3 regions of the Streptomyces sp. NPDC040410 genome follow, and region 1 is predicted to be linked to each of the others. Evidence: riboswitches for the same ligand, from Rfam matches in the RefSeq annotation. Region 1 holds a riboswitch; each other region holds the start of a gene.
The links. Region 1 has a riboswitch for cyclic di-AMP ahead of ACZ562_RS08810 (transglycosylase SLT domain-containing protein). Riboswitches for the same ligand answer to the same signal wherever they lie in the genome.
Positions count from the first base shown of each region.

Region 1 (4,886 bases):
CCGAGCCTGCGCTCCTTGGCGAGCGTGGTTTTGAGGAACTTCGGCGACTGGGCGCGCAGTACGGTCTCGTAGGCGTCGTACCCCTTCTCCACGTCGATGACGTAGGAGGTGTACTCCGCGGCCGCGGCCGGAACGAACAGGCCCTGCTCCGCCTCCAGGTTGTCGAAGGCGAAGCTGGACAGCGAGCAGGCCCGCAGCAGTTCGTCGGCCTCCAGCGCGAAGCCCTGCGGCAGCACCGCGCCCTGGCAGTCGGACACGCCGAACGCCAGCGCCCGGCCCTGTCCCAATGGCCCTCTCTCGTGCGGCAGGAAACCGGCGGCCTCGACTCCCTCGTACACCACCGCCACGCGCGCCCTCGGCCGGACCCGGCCGACCGCGTCGGTGAACTCCGGCTCCATGAACGGGTTCCGTGGCAGACCCGACTTGGCGCGCAGTTCCCGCCAGAGTTCCCTGTCCCCGGCACCGAGCTCCTCGGGCCTCAGCACACGAATGCGTCCACTGCTCAACATGACCCCCCGATCAAGTCCCCCCTGGACACCTCAGGACGGTACCGCCCGAGGTGGGGCCAGGGGTAGGTACCGGACCATCCTGTGTCCAATTGGTGCAGAGGCCGCTATTTCTTTTTGCTGTTTCTTTCCGCTTCTCCTTGCGGACCGTTCGCCCTTCGTCGCCGCATCGGCATGATCACCGGACCGCTCGACACCCCGGGCGACACCGGTCGCCCGGCGGGCCGTCACCCCCGCCCTGACGACCATGCGGCAGCCCTTCGACCGCATCAGGGCCGAAATGGTCCGTATGTCCTCGCCCGGATCGCCGACGAGGGCACGGCGGGTGTGATCCTGCCGACAGATCCGGTGGTACGAGGCGGGGCGCAGCCGCTCCAACTCCCGCAACCGGAACGGCCGTCACGGATGTGAAAGCAGTAGCCGTCCGGTTCGCGTCGAGTCGAGGGGGCTTTCCATCCGTATTCTCTGATCATGGCAGCACCCACCGCGTATTCACTGATCGCCACCGACCTGGACGGAACTCTGCTCCGCGGGGACGACACCCTCTCCGACCGGTCGGTCGCCGCGCTCCGGCGGGTGGTGGCGGCAGGCGCGCGGCACCTCGTGGTGACCGGCCGCCCGGCGCCCAGGGTGCGGCCGCTCCTCGACGACCTCGGGAGCAACGGGCTCGCGGTCTGCGGACAGGGCGCGCAGGTGTACGACGCCGGCGCGGACCGTCTGCTGTGGTCCGTCACCCTGGACCGGGAGCTGGCCGAGACCGCGCTCGGCAAGATAGAGGCCGAGGTGGGACAGGTGTACGCCGCGGTCGACCAGGACGGCGTCGACGGACTCACGCTCATCGAACCGGGCTACCTGATGCCGCACCCGACCCTCCCCGCGGTACGGGTCGGCCGGCGTGACGACCTGTGGTGCGAACCCATCAGCAAGGTGCTGCTGCGCCACCCCGAACTGAGCGACGACGAGTTGGCGGCGACGGCGCGATCGGTGGCCGGGTCGCTCGCGACGGTCACCATGTCCGGCCCCGGCACCGTCGAACTCCAGCCAAGCGGTGTCACCAAGGCCACCGGTCTCGCCCTGGCCGCCGAACACCTGGGCCTCGGCCCGGACCGGACCATCGCCTTCGGCGACATGCCCAACGACATCCCGATGTTCGACTGGGCCGCCTACGGCGTGGCGATGGCCAACGCCCACCCCGAACTCAAGGCCGTGGCCGACGAGATCACCCTGTCGAACGAGGACGACGGCATCGCCGTCGTCCTCGAGCGGCTCTTCCCCGGGCCCCGGTAGACGCCGACGCGGGGCCTAGTCGACGCCGACCGGGCCTAGTAGGCCCCGAAGACGTTGTCGATCGAGCCGTAGCGCGCGGCCGCGTAGTTGCAGGCGGCGGTGATGTTCGCGACCGGGTCGTACGAGTCCCAGGACGTGCCGGCGACGTGGTAGGCGCGGAAGGTCGGGTCGATGACCTGCAGCAGGCCCTTGGACGGCGTGCCCGCGGCCGCGTTGGAGTCCCAGAGGTTGATGGCGTAGGGGTTGCCCGAGGACTCGCGGATGATGTTGCGGTAGATGCCGTCGTACGTCCCCGGGATCCCGTGCTCCGCCATGACCTGGAGCGACGCCCGGATCCAGCCGTCGAGGTTGTTGGCGTACCCGAGCGAGGAGGCGGTGGTCACGGTGGGGGTGGCCGCGGACGCGGTGGTCGCGCCGATGAGCGGGAGCGCCAGAACGGCTATTCCGGTGCCGGCGACGGCGAGCTTGCGGGCGAGGCGGGCTGTTCTGGTGCGGCGGGGCTGACCGGCTGCGGACATGGCGAGTTCCTCTCCGGCGCCTGCGAGGTGAGCTGTCGGGTTCGGGCGGGAGCTGCCCGGCCGCGCCCTGACGGACGCGACTGCACCCCCAGCCGTCCCGGTACGCCTTTGTGGCGTCCGGTGCGGCGACTTACCTGGGTCCCCCGCTCCTGCCGTGCGCGAAGTGTGTTCGTCGATGAGTCTCGGGCCGGGCGGCGGCAGGATTCGGCGTCCACCCGACGGCCGGGAACGTATGCGAGAGCACATGTCCGGAACAAGTACCGGATTCACACCTCGCCCCTATTGACCTTGATCTGAGGTGTTTGGGGTGCTTGATCCTTTGCGGTCGCCAAGTATCAACTCGCCACGGTAAGAGGTGAGTCGTCTCCGGAGAGGGTGAAGTCGGCTCGCGTGGCGAAGTGAGGCAAGTCACGGGCTTCCGCAAGAACGGCAAATCGGGCAATGAGCCCAACTCATTGTCAACCAGACGTTCGTGGGATCCGCTTCTCCCAGGTCCGGTGGAAGACCACCTCGCCGCCGTCCGTGCAGACCACCTCGTCGGACGTGACGAAGTCCGCCCCGTCGCACCTGATCTCCGAACGCGTGCGGACCGTCGTGTCCCACGCCGTCTCGGGACGGTGCAGCCGGATCGACCAGTCCGAGCGGGTGCGGGCAGAGAGGGGGTCCCGCTCGTTGATCGTGTACGTCTCCAGCGCCTCCTCCGTGCTCTCCAGCCCGTCGGGGTACATACGGGTGCCGTCGCGGCACGGGTCGACCTCGACCCGCCACTCGCCCTTGGCCACATCACGCACCACGAGCCGCTGCGGGCGCGGTTCGTCCAGTGTGGCGGGGGAGTTGACGCCGAGCGGTGCTGACTGCTCCGGCTCCTCGAACGTGACCGTCCCGCCCGACTCACGGCCTCGGACCGGCAGTTCGAGGAAGCTGCCCACAGGGTCCAGGGTGAAGCCCGCCGCCGAGTCCGGCCGGGGCCAGATCCACGGCCAGTACGCGGAGGAGACGGCGAGCCGGATGCGGTGGCCGGCCGGGAAGGCGTGGCCGACGCCGTTCAGCTCGAAGGCGACCTCCTCGGTGGCACCCGGCGTCCACGGCACCGCCCGCTCCGGGCCCCGCCGCGCCGACAGGTTCAGCACACCCCGGGTGACCAGGGTGGAGGCACCGTCGGGAGCCACGTCGCACACCCGGGCGATCACCTGCCCGCCCGGCACCTCGGAGGTCAGCCGCAGCCGCACCCCCGGCCGCCCCAGCACCCAGGTCTCCTCGCCCACCTCGAACTCGAAGCACACCGACCGTGCGTCCTCCTCCCGCTGGTCGGGCGGCAGGTCGGCGTCGTCGCCCATGGGTACGACACGGCCGGCGTCGAGGCCGGTGTGCTGCGGGGAGCGGACGAGCAGCGGGCTGCCCCGGAGGACGTGCGTGACGGTCTTGACGTGGGGGGAGGGCCAGGCCTGCTCGCCGACCCAGCGGCCCGGCAGCGTCTCGTACCCGGTCGCCGGGGGGTGAGAGTCGCTGACGTACGCACGCAGCAGCGGCTCGGCCATGGCTCCGGTGTCGGCCCCTTTCAGCCAGTGGTCCCACCAGCGCAGGGTCTCCTGGAGGAAGCCGATCGCCGGGCCCGGCGGCAGGCCGCGGTCGGGGTACTGGTGCGGCCAGGGGCCGATCAGGCCGCGGACGCGGTCGGGCGGGAGGTGTTCGACGAGCCCGAGCACCGTGTCGCGGTAGGGGTCGTGCCAGCCGCCCACCGCCAGGACGGCGGCCCGGATCGCCCCGTAGTCCTCGCGGACGCTGTCCCGGCGCCAGTAGTCGTCCCGGGTCTGGTGGTCCAGCCAGGTGTGGAGGAACGGCTCCACGGATTCCAGGCGCCCGAGCCACAGGTCCCGCCAGGCCTCGCCGGCGTACAGCGGGTCGGGCGGCCTGCACACGCGGGAGAGCATCCCGGCCGCCCGGGCGTGCATGCCGGCCGCGAGGACGGAACCTCCCATGTAGTGCACGTCGTTGTCATAGCGGTCGTCCGTGGAGCAGACCGCGACGACCGCCTTGAGCGGCTCGGGCGCGAGGGCCGCGATCCGGAGGGAGTCGAAGGCGCCCCGGGACACGCCGAACAAGCCCACCTTGCCGTCGCACCACGGCTGCGCGGCGAGCCAGTTCACCACCTCGACACCGTCGGAGAACTCCGTGCCCGTGTACCCGTCCGCGGGCACGCCCTCGCTGTTGCCGTGCCCGCGGGCGTCGACGCGGACGCAGGCGTAGCCGTGCCCGGCGTACCAGGGGTGGCGCTGCCGGTCGCGGGGCGCGGTCCGGTCGGTCAGCCGGCCCGGGAGGTACTCGAGAAGCGCCGGCACGGGCTCGCCCGTCAGGGGGCGCCACACCCGCGCGTGGAGCCCGGGCCCGTCCGGGAGCGGGATGCGCAGGTCCTCATGGGCCGTCTCGTAAGGGAAGGACGTACGGATGTGCACCACGTTCCACTACTTCCATGCAAATCTACAGAAGTCCGTCTATATCAGGTGATCGAAAACATACCCGTCGTGATGTGGTACCGCCTGGCCTGACAGGGGTACTCCCGGTCGGGCGAAGTCGG
Region 1 covers NZ_JBVIVK010000003.1:311,629-316,514, reverse strand. Annotated here, with positions in the region: gene ACZ562_RS08820 (GNAT family N-acetyltransferase) at 1-509, opposite strand, end outside; gene ACZ562_RS08815 (HAD family hydrolase) at 978-1,793, shown strand; gene ACZ562_RS08810 (transglycosylase SLT domain-containing protein) at 1,829-2,311, opposite strand; cyclic di-AMP (ydaO/yuaA leader) riboswitch at 2,316-2,487, opposite strand; gene ACZ562_RS08805 (CocE/NonD family hydrolase) at 2,770-4,764, opposite strand.

Region 2 (4,886 bases), on a different contig from region 1:
CACGCCGCTGGGCGAGGCCGGCCTGCGCGACCTGGGGATCCTGGCCGGGCGGTGCGTGACCGGCCCCCAGCCCGAGGCGATCCCGGTCCGGGAGAACCGCGCCGTCATCAACCGGGCCCGGCTGGGAGCGGGCGTGGACCTCCTGCTGGACACGGTCACCGACGTGCTGCGGCTGGCCTGCGCGGTCTCGGGCGGTGACGTGACCCTGCAGGAACCGACCCGTTTCCGGGCCCTGTCCCGCCCGGTCCGCCGCGCCCTGCTCGAGGGACTCGACTCGGTCGTCGCCGGCGCCCCCGCCAAGCTCGCCGACGTGTCCGCGCACCGCGAGGCGTTCAAACGGCTCGGTGAACGTCTCCATCCGCACGAGTACCCGCGGTGGCCGCACGCCGCCGACGTGTTCGCGGTCGCGCGGGGCGAGAGCAAGGCGCGGTCCTTCGACGGCCGGGTCGAGGAGCTCCTCGGCGGCGGCGACGTCATCGCAGCCGTGGAGCTGCTGAAGTCGGCGCCGGGCAAGCTGTTCCGTTCGCTGGACCGGCTGCTGCGGTCGGCCTCCGGCCAGGACGAGCGGGATGCCGTCATCACCGCCGCCGAGCAGGTCGCCCCGCTGGTCTCGGGCCGGGTCGTGCTGTCGGTCCGCGAGCACCTGCACAACCGCGGCGAAGAGAGCCGGCCCGAGAAGCGTCCTGAGAGCCGTCCTGCGGATCCTGAGAAGCCCGCCGCCCGCCGTGTCTTCGTCAACCGCTCGGGCCGCGCCTGGGTCGCTCCCGACACCCGCCTGCCCGTACTGTCGGCGGACCGCGAGCGTCTGATCGCCTCGCTCGACGCCGAGACGCGCCGCCGGCTCCCGGACCCGGGCCACCTGCTGGTCGACCCGGACGTCCTGGACGTGGCGCTTCCGCTCAGCGGCAAGGCGACCGCATCCGGTCTCGGCGTGCTGCCGCGCGGCTCCGTCTCCCCCGTCGACGGCGAACTGCTGCGCTTCTTCGTGTACTGGAAGCAGAGGGAGCACGTGACCGACTACGACCTGTCGGCGCTGCTGCTGGACGCCGACTACACGGTGATCACCTGGCTGTCCTACACCGCCCTGACCGACCTGGAGGGCGAGCACTCCGGCGACATCACCGAAGCGCCCGACGGCGCCTCGGAGTTCATCAACCTGAGGCTGGGCGCCGCTCGCGGCACGTTCATCGTCCCGCAGGTCAACATCTTCTCCGGGGAGGGGTTCGAGGAGGTCGAGGAGTCGTTCTTCGGCTTCATGCTGCGCGACGCCGACCAGCAGGGCCGGCCGTTCGAACCGCGCACCGTGCGCATGAAGTCGGAGCTGCGTGGTCCCGGCCGGGTCGCGCTGCCTCTGGCGTTCCGGCGGGGGCACGACGGCCGGTGGCAGGCCAAGTGGCTGCACCTGTACCTGAAGGGCACTCCGTCGGCCAACCGGGTCGAGGAGAACCGGGTGTCGGTCGCGACGCTGCTGCGCGGGATCGTCGAGCGCGAGCAGCTCACGGTCCGGTACCTGATCGACCTGATGTCCGACGACGCGACGACGACCGTGACGTCGTGGGACGGCAGGACGGTGCCGGACGGCCCGGTCACCTACATCGGCCTGGAGCGTCCCGACGGCCTGCACCCGGACTCCCGGGTCATCACCCCCGAAAACCTGCGCGACGTGATCCCCGGCTGACTGCTAGCGTGGAGCGCGGCGAGGCCATGAACGGGCTTCCTTCTCATTCCGCTGCGGCGGCCTGTCACTAGCCCGTTCGCTTTCCTCGCCCTCGACGTCGCACCGGGCGGCGTCGGCGGTCACTCCGCCGGCGCCGCCTGCTGGTAGCCGTCCAGCACCGTCCCAGATGCGGGCACCCGAAGAGCCTGAGCATCGCCAGGTCGGCCTCGCGGTGGCCGCCGTGCGCGGCCGGGTCGATCAGCCACACATGCCCGTCGGCGCCCCGCAGCGCGTTGCCGTTCCACAGGTCGCCGTGCAGCCGGCCCTGCGGCTCGGCCGGAGCCTCCCGGCCGTCGAGGAAACCGTCCTGGACCACTACTGCCTGGCGGGCCGGGCGAGGCCCGAGCTGACCGCCGGTCACTCCTCGGCACAACGAAGGTCACCATTACGTATCGGACATTCGGGGCTTCAACCTTCACACGAGGCACACAAGTTGGTTAGGTTGACGGCGGGCTGTTCGACTCCCTCCGGCGGACCGCGCCGGGTCGCACAGCCTCCGCCGAGTCCGGTGCGCCGTAAGGCAGGCCGGAACCGGGGACCCAACCGAAACTCGGGGTGAATCGGCCCAACCGCCCTTCGGGGAGGGGTCGTAGGGCACACCTTCCGGATCGTCCGCCCGAACCCGTCAGCTAACTCGGTAGGCGGAGCACGGAAGGAGTACGTCCCTCATGGCGCCGGAACGATCGTCGCGCCCCCGAGGTCTCAGCCTCCCCGGCATGCGCAACTCCGCCCTCGCGACGGCGGCGCTTACCTCTGTGGCCCTGTTCTCCCAGACAGCCGACGCCACGCCCGGGGACGACGGACCGAGCCGCGAAGAGGTCCAGCAGCGGGTCAACGCGCTCTATGACCAGGCCGAGACCGCCTCCGGTACCTCCAACGCGACCCGTGCGACGCCGTCGGGTTCGCGCCGCGCGGGCGGGGCGCCCGCCGAGGGGGCCGGGCGCTCGGATCCCGCGCTCGACGACGTGGCCCGGCAGTGGTTCGACATGGCGCGCTCGCGCCTCGGTCCGACCGTTCCGGCGGTGCTGCCGCGCGACAGGATGCCGGCGGCCGCTGCCCAGTCCCGGCCCGCGGAACGGCAGGCTGCTCTACCGGAGTTGACGGCAGAGAGAGCCTCCGCCGCCGTACGGGAGCTGCCCGCCGGGTCGGCCTCCAGGCCCGTACTGGAGCTGACCGCAGGGCCGCCGGCTCCCGCTTCCGTACCCGCGCTGCCGGCCGCACCGGAGACGGGACAGCGCGCGCCTCTTGCCCTGCCCGCGCCGGCCGTCAAGGACGAGCGGTCGGCGTTGCGAACCTCCAAGGAGCAGAGCCGGCACAAGCTCGCCGAGGCCCGTGAGCTGCTGTCCCGGCACATCCAGCAGAGGACGCCGGTCGCGGCGCTCGAGGCCGCGCCGGCCGACGCCCCCCGGTTCGCCACGCCGGAGCCGGATCGCCCCGCCGACGAGGAGGCGGCGTGGACCCTGCAGCAGCCCGCCGCGAACGAGGCGTGGCCCCAGCAGCAGCCGGCCGAGAGCATGGCGTGGCCCCAGCAGACCGGCGAAGTGGCCCGGCGGCAACAGCAGACCGGCGAAGTGGCCCGGCAGCAGACCGGCGAAGCGGCCTGGCGGCAACAGCAGCCCTCACCCGGCCCGGCCACCACCACGGCCTTCGACGCGGTCCGTCCCGCAGGCGCCGTCAGCACCGCGGATCCGGTGACCGGCGGAAAGGCCGAACGCGCCCTCGCCTTCGCGCGCGCCCAGACCGGCAGGCCGTGCGTCATGGGGGCGACCGGACCGGACTCGTACGACTGCGCGAGCCTCACCCAGGCCGCCTGGAAGGCCGCCGGCGTCGCACTCCCGCGTTCCGCACCCGACCAGGCGAACGCCGGCACCGTGATCCCCCTCAGCACCGTCCTGCCCGGCGACCTGGTCTTCTTCCACGACGACCTCACTCACGTCGGCCTCTACACCGGCGACGGGTTGATGATCCACGCACCGGAGCCGGGGGCGTACATACGCGAGGAGTCGGTCTACAACGTCGGGGAGTCGGCGATCCGCGGAGCCGTGCGGCTCGCCTGACAATTGGCGGCCGCGCGGGCTGCCAAAGGAGAGCAAACCCACCGCGGCTTCGACCCGCGCCCGTCCGGTGACGGGGCCGACACGGCAAAGGGGCGGCACGGTCGGCGTGTCGCCCGGCGCCGCCGCGGAGTTCGGCCGGCTCGGGGACGAGGCCATGGGCCCGCTGCGGGCCGGGTTCCCGTTCGCGCAGCACGACGGGGCCGGGCAGGACAGAACGCCTGTCACGGCACGTCATGCGGCCGGAACGGGGTGGGAACGCCGGGCCGTCGAACTGACCGTCCAGGACCACCCGTCGGCGTTGGCCGCCAAGGAACTGCGCCTCACCCAGCAAGGAGTGAAGCAGCTGCTCTCCGCCGTCTACCGCAAGATCGGCACCGATGCCGCCGGGTTCCCCGAAGCTGAGGACCTTTCCCCGTCCCCTGCCGTGACCTGCGGGTCTCACCGCGCGGTTCCCGGCCTCACGTGGGGCCGGGGCCTCCACCGCCCTGGAGGCGTTCCAGGTCGGAGGGACGGACCTGGATGACCACGATGGCGATCAGCGCGGCGACCACGGTGAAGATCGCCGCCATGACGAAGGCGGCCGAGGCCCCGGCGGTGAGGACCTCGTCGGACCAGGGCGCCGGGAGCTGCCCGGTGCGTTCGAACCGCAGGCGCTCGGCCGGGGTCGCCTGCGCCAGGAAGCCCGGGACCTGTTTCTCCGCCTCGTTGTTGCTGGCCGTGCCGAACATCGTGACCAGGATGGACAGTCCGAGCGAACCACCGACCTGCTGGGTGGCGTTGAGGAGTCCGGAGGCCGCACCGGTCTCCTGGACGGGGACGTTGGAGAGCGCCATCAGCGTGAGCGAGACGAACTCCATGCCCATGCCCAGGCTGAAGACGAGCATCGGACCGAGCACGCTGCCCGCGTAGGTGGAGTGGACGTCGGTCAGGGTCAGCCAGGCCAGACCCGCCGCGGCGAGGATCGCGCCCACCACCATGAACGGTTTGGGGCCGTACGTCGGCAGGAAACGGGAGGCCAGCCCGGCGCCGATCGCGATGACCGCGCTGACGGGGAGGAAGGCGAGCCCCGCCTGCAACGGGCTGAAGTCCAGCACGTTCTGCACGAACAGCGT
Region 2 covers NZ_JBVIVK010000011.1:33,538-38,423, forward strand. Annotated here, with positions in the region: gene ACZ562_RS21950 (TerD family protein) at 1-1,678, shown strand, start outside; partial or broken gene ACZ562_RS21955 (fructosamine kinase family protein) at 1,807-1,997, opposite strand; cyclic di-AMP (ydaO/yuaA leader) riboswitch at 2,205-2,377, shown strand; gene ACZ562_RS21960 (C40 family peptidase) at 2,434-3,774, shown strand; gene ACZ562_RS21965 (MFS transporter) at 4,233-4,886, opposite strand, start outside.
Region 2: another riboswitch for cyclic di-AMP. It lies ahead of ACZ562_RS21960 (C40 family peptidase); the one in region 1 lies ahead of ACZ562_RS08810 (transglycosylase SLT domain-containing protein).

Region 3 (4,886 bases), on a different contig from region 1:
CACAGCCCGCACCTGGACCGCGCGTTCTTCGGCAACAGCGGTACGGAGGCGGTCGAGACCGCGCTGAAGTTCGCCCGCTACGCCACCGGCAGGCCGCGGGTCCTGTACTGCGACCACGCCTTCCACGGGCTGACCACGGGGTCGCTCTCGGTCAACGGCGAGGGCGGTTTCCGGGACGGCTTCGCCCCGCTGCTGCCCGACACGGCCGTCCCGCTCGGGGATCTCGACGCCCTGGCACGGGAGCTGAAGAAGGGCGACGTCGCCGCCCTGATCGTCGAACCGATCCAGGGCAAGGGCGTGCACGAGGCCCCGCCCGGATACCTGCGTGCCGCCCAGGAGCTGCTGCGCAGGCACAAGGCGCTGCTCATCGCGGACGAGGTGCAGACTGGCCTCGGCCGGACCGGCGACTTCTACGCCTACCAGCACGAAGAGGGCGTCGAGCCGGACCTGGTGTGCGTCGCCAAGGCCCTGTCCGGCGGCTATGTACCGGTGGGCGCCACCTTGGGCAGGGACTGGATCTTCAAGAAGGTCTACTCGTCGATGGACCGGGTGCTGGTCCATTCGGCCAGCTTCGGGTCCAACGCGCAGGCCATGGCGGCGGGCCTGGCCGTGCTGTCCGTCATGGAGAACGAGCAGATCGTCGCCAACGCCCGCGCGACGGGGGAGCAACTCAGGTCCCGGCTCGCGGCGCTGATCGACAAGTACGAGCTGCTCGCCGACGTCCGCGGCCGGGGCCTGATGATCGGCATCGAGTTCGGCAGGCCCAGGTCGCTGAAGCTGCGCAGCCGCTGGGCCATGCTGCAGGCCGCGCGCAAGGGGCTGTTCGCGCAGATGGTGGTGGTCCCGCTGCTGCAGCGGCACCGGATCCTCACCCAGGTCTCCGGCGACCACCTGGAGGTGATCAAGCTGATCCCGCCGCTGATCGTCGGCGAGCGGGAAGTGGACCGGTTCGTGGACGCGTTCACCGCGGTGATGGACGACGCGCACAGCGGCGGCGGGCTGATGTGGGATTTCGGCAAGACACTGGTGAAGCAGGCGGTGGCGAACCGCTGAGCTTTTGCCTCTCGGGCAAGGCCGTCTCGCAGCGATGAGACAGTTGCCGAGGGACGCGGCGTGCGGGCACTGTCCGTCCGCGTCCCGGTCGGGTGCCCGGCGACAGCGCGCACCTCGACTCGCAAGAGGCTGAGGAGTCAGTCGAGCAGCCGCTCCCGCAGCCGCTCGCGGATCTCCGGGGTGACGCACAGCCCCTTCTCCAGGTAGGCGTCGACGCCGCCCCACGTCTCCTCGATGGTCTCGAGGGCCGCCGTAAGGTACTCGGCGCGGGCGTCGAACAGGGGGCTGAGCAGCTCCATGACCTCGGGGGAGTAGGCCGCGGCGGACTTGCTGCTGCGGTGCACCTTGTAGCGGCGGTGCGTGGCGTTGGACTCCAGGTAGTCGGCGAGGATCGCCTCGCGCTCCACGCCCAGGGCGAGCAGGGTCACCGCGATGGACAGTCCCGCCCGGTCCTTGCCCGCCGCGCAGTGCATCAGGGCGGGGACGCTGTCCTCGGCGAGCGAGCGAAGCACCCGGGAGTGCTCGGCCGTCCGTTCCTTGATGATCCTGCGGTAGGAGGTGATCATCCGGTTCGCGGCCTTGCCGTCGGCGAGGATCGCGCGCAGCTGGTCGATCTCGCCGTCTCGGACCATCTTCCAGAACTCGGCACCGTCCGCGGGGTCGCTCAGCGGCATGTTCACATTGCGCACGCCGGGCAGCTCGACGTCGTGGCCTTCGAGCCGCTGGTCGGCCGCGTTGCGGAAGTCGAAGATCGTGTGCAGGCCCAGGGAGCCGAGGAAGGCGGCGTCCTCCTCCGTCGCATGGGCGAGGTGGCCGCTGCGGAACAGCACTCCGTGCCGCACCCGCCGCCCGTCCGCCGTCGGCAGTCCGCCGACGTCACGGAAGTTGCGCACTCCGGCCAGCTCGGGCTCGGTCGACGGGACCTGCTGCGTCACGGGGGCTCCTCCCAATCCAGCCCGTCGACGCGGCTCATCGACGGGCGCGCTCTCGACGATACGACATGGATTCCTGGGGCAATGAGTTGTCCACAGGCGTTGCCTCACACCCCCGCGACCATTGATGATGTTGGGCCTTGATTGCACCTGTTCGGATCTGCAAGGTCCTGATGCTGGAGATTGCCGAAAACGGCTCTATGCGGCTTCTGTCCGGGCCGACCGGCAGTGAGGACGGCGCGGCATCGAGTGGACCTTCGAGCGGCACGAGGTGGCGGACGACGGGCTGCGGCTGGTGTTCCGGGACACCGGGCCGGCCGTGCACGCGCTCGGCATGCGGTTCGCCCTCTGGGATCGAGCCGGAAATGGCCGATCGGACAGCGACCTGCACCGCGTGCACCCCGACTGGGTGCAGTTCCAACCCGGACGAAAGCGCATGGAAGCCGCAATCAGCTTGTATCGCACCTCGCCTGTGAAGACGTCCAGGAGTACCTCCGGGGGCAGCCCCACGGCCTGCTCTCCAGCGCGCCGGTCGACTACGTCACATAGGACTTCAGCCGCTGCTTCACCGACGCCGGCTGGCCCGGCGAGCCGTGTCCGCGGCGCCTCCGGGTCGACCATGTGCGGGCCTCGTACGGCCTGTTGGACCGGCTGTGGGCGACACACCCCGGCGTCGCTTCGAGCCCTGCTCCGGCCACGGCGAGCCCGTGCCGGCGCTGCGGCTGTGCGGTCCCGGCCCGACAGTGCCGTATAAATGCCGCTAAACGGGCGGAGTTCACCGTGGTGCGGTGTTGCCGCATCACGGATTGCGGACCGGACTGCATGGCGACCTCGATGCGGCGGTTTTCCGGCTCGGCCACATCTGGGCCTTCTGTCCGAATTGCAGCCTTCATTCCAACTCCTTCTGGAATATGGCGTCCTGGGGTGAGGCGCGTGAGCAGCGTCATATTCGTGACCGTGCGTCGCCCGTCATGTTCACGTAATTCAGGTGCTTTTCAAGGGCTTTTGAGGAGAGTGGCGGCCGCTTGATTCACGCACGGTGACCGTAAATTCCCGTAAGGGATCTAGTAAAACGCATTCGCACGGAACCTGTTGGTTGTCCCATTGCGTCTTGGTCGCTTACGTTCGCCACCGATCCGGACGGACGCCCAATCCTGCCGCCGCCCGGAGCCCGCACACACTCACCCGTGCACGGCAGGAGCGGGGGACCCACAGGTACAACCGCCTGTTCCGGTCTCCGGAACGGCTAGGGGTAAAGCCGCGTTTCGACGTGGCCGGGCATCTCCAGTCCGCACCCGACAGCTCACCTCGCAGGCGCCGGAGAGGAATTCGCCATGCCCGCGAAGGGTAAGCATCGCCGTCCCAAGTCCCGTCGTTTCACCCGCTCGATCGCCGTCGCCGGAACCGGTGGCGCCGCACTCGCCCTCCCCTTCATGGGAGCCACCGGCGCCCATGCGGCCACTGCCCAGTCCGTTTCCCAGAATGTTTCGGAAAAGGTCGTGCAGTCAGCTCCGGCCGCGAAGAAGGCGACCGGGAAGAAGGACACCGCGCAGAACGTGGATGTGCGGATCTATTCGGTGCGCGTGGGCGATTACCTCTCGAAGATCGCCGCGGAGCAGCATGTCAGCGGTGGCTGGCAGAGGATCTACCAGGACAACCGTGATGTCGTCGGCGACAACCCGTCGCTGATCCACCCCGGGCAGCGGCTCAGCATCAACAAGAAGGCCGCGACGAGCAAGCCGAAGGCAAGGCCGTCGTCCTCATCGGCGAATTCGTCCGCCGCGAAGTCGTCCTCGGCCAAGCCCTCTTCCGCGAAGGCGTCTTCGTCTTCGTCCGCCTCGAAGAAGACGACGGCCACCACCCAGGCCGCCCAGTCCGCTGCCACCTCCAGCGGCTACGCCCTCCCGGTGAGCGGTGCCTCCGTCGGCACGGCGTACCACGTGGCGGGCAGCATGTGGTCCAGCGGCTACCACACCGGCGTCGACTTCGTCGTCCCGACCGGCACGTCGCTCAAGGCCGTGGCCGCCGGTACGGTCGTCTCCGCGGGCTGGGGCGGCGCATACGGCAACCAGGTCGTCATCAAGCTGAACGACGGCTACTACGCGCAGTACGGCCACCTGTCCTCGCTCTCCGTCTCGGCCGGCCAGACCGTCAGCGCGGGCCAGCAGGTCGGCCTCTCCGGAGCGACCGGCAACGTCACCGGACCTCATCTGCACTTCGAGATCCGCACCACACCGGACTACGGCTCGGACGTGGACCCGGTCGCGTACCTCCGCTCGCACGGCGTCGCCGTCGGCTGAGGCCGGCGTACGACCACACCTGCCCGACACGCTGCCGAAGGCCGGACCCCGATCCCCGGGTCCGGCCTTCGGTGTGTCCCGGCGGCGACTTCCGAGTGCGGCAGTCCACGCCGCAACATCCTTGATCAGAGGCTTATTCCTGGTTTGGTGAGCCCTTTAGGAGTGGCTTATCTCACCGGTCGTCAACCCTTTCCTACGATCGCGTAGGTCACAACCGAAGGTGAATCATGGGCCGATGTGGCAGACGATTCGAAGAGTGACAGCAGATCAGTGATCGGGTCGTACGTGTCGGTGGGGGACAGCTTCACCGAGGGCGTCGGCGACCCCGGCCCCGACGGGGCGTTCGTCGGCTGGGCCGACCGGTTCGCGGTACTGCTCGCGGACCGGCGGCCCGAGGGCGACTTCAGATACGCGAACCTCGCGGTGCGCGGCAAACTCCTCGACCAGATAGTCGAGGACCAGCTTCCGCAGGCCGTCGAACTGGCCCCGGACCTGGTGTCGTTCTCTGCCGGCGGCAACGACATCATCCGGCCCGGCACCGACCCCGACGAGGTCGCCGAGCGCTTCGAGCGGGCGATCGCCCGGCTCACCGAGGTCTGTG
Region 3 covers NZ_JBVIVK010000001.1:317,568-322,453, reverse strand. Annotated here, with positions in the region: gene ACZ562_RS01430 (aspartate aminotransferase family protein) at 1-1,053, shown strand, start outside; gene ACZ562_RS01425 (tyrosine-protein phosphatase) at 1,191-1,988, opposite strand; partial or broken gene ACZ562_RS01420 (alpha-galactosidase) at 2,305-2,968, shown strand; cyclic di-AMP (ydaO/yuaA leader) riboswitch at 3,158-3,317, shown strand; gene ACZ562_RS01415 (M23 family metallopeptidase) at 3,320-4,285, shown strand; gene ACZ562_RS01410 (SGNH/GDSL hydrolase family protein) at 4,556-4,886, shown strand, end outside.
Region 3: another riboswitch for cyclic di-AMP. It lies ahead of ACZ562_RS01415 (M23 family metallopeptidase); the one in region 1 lies ahead of ACZ562_RS08810 (transglycosylase SLT domain-containing protein).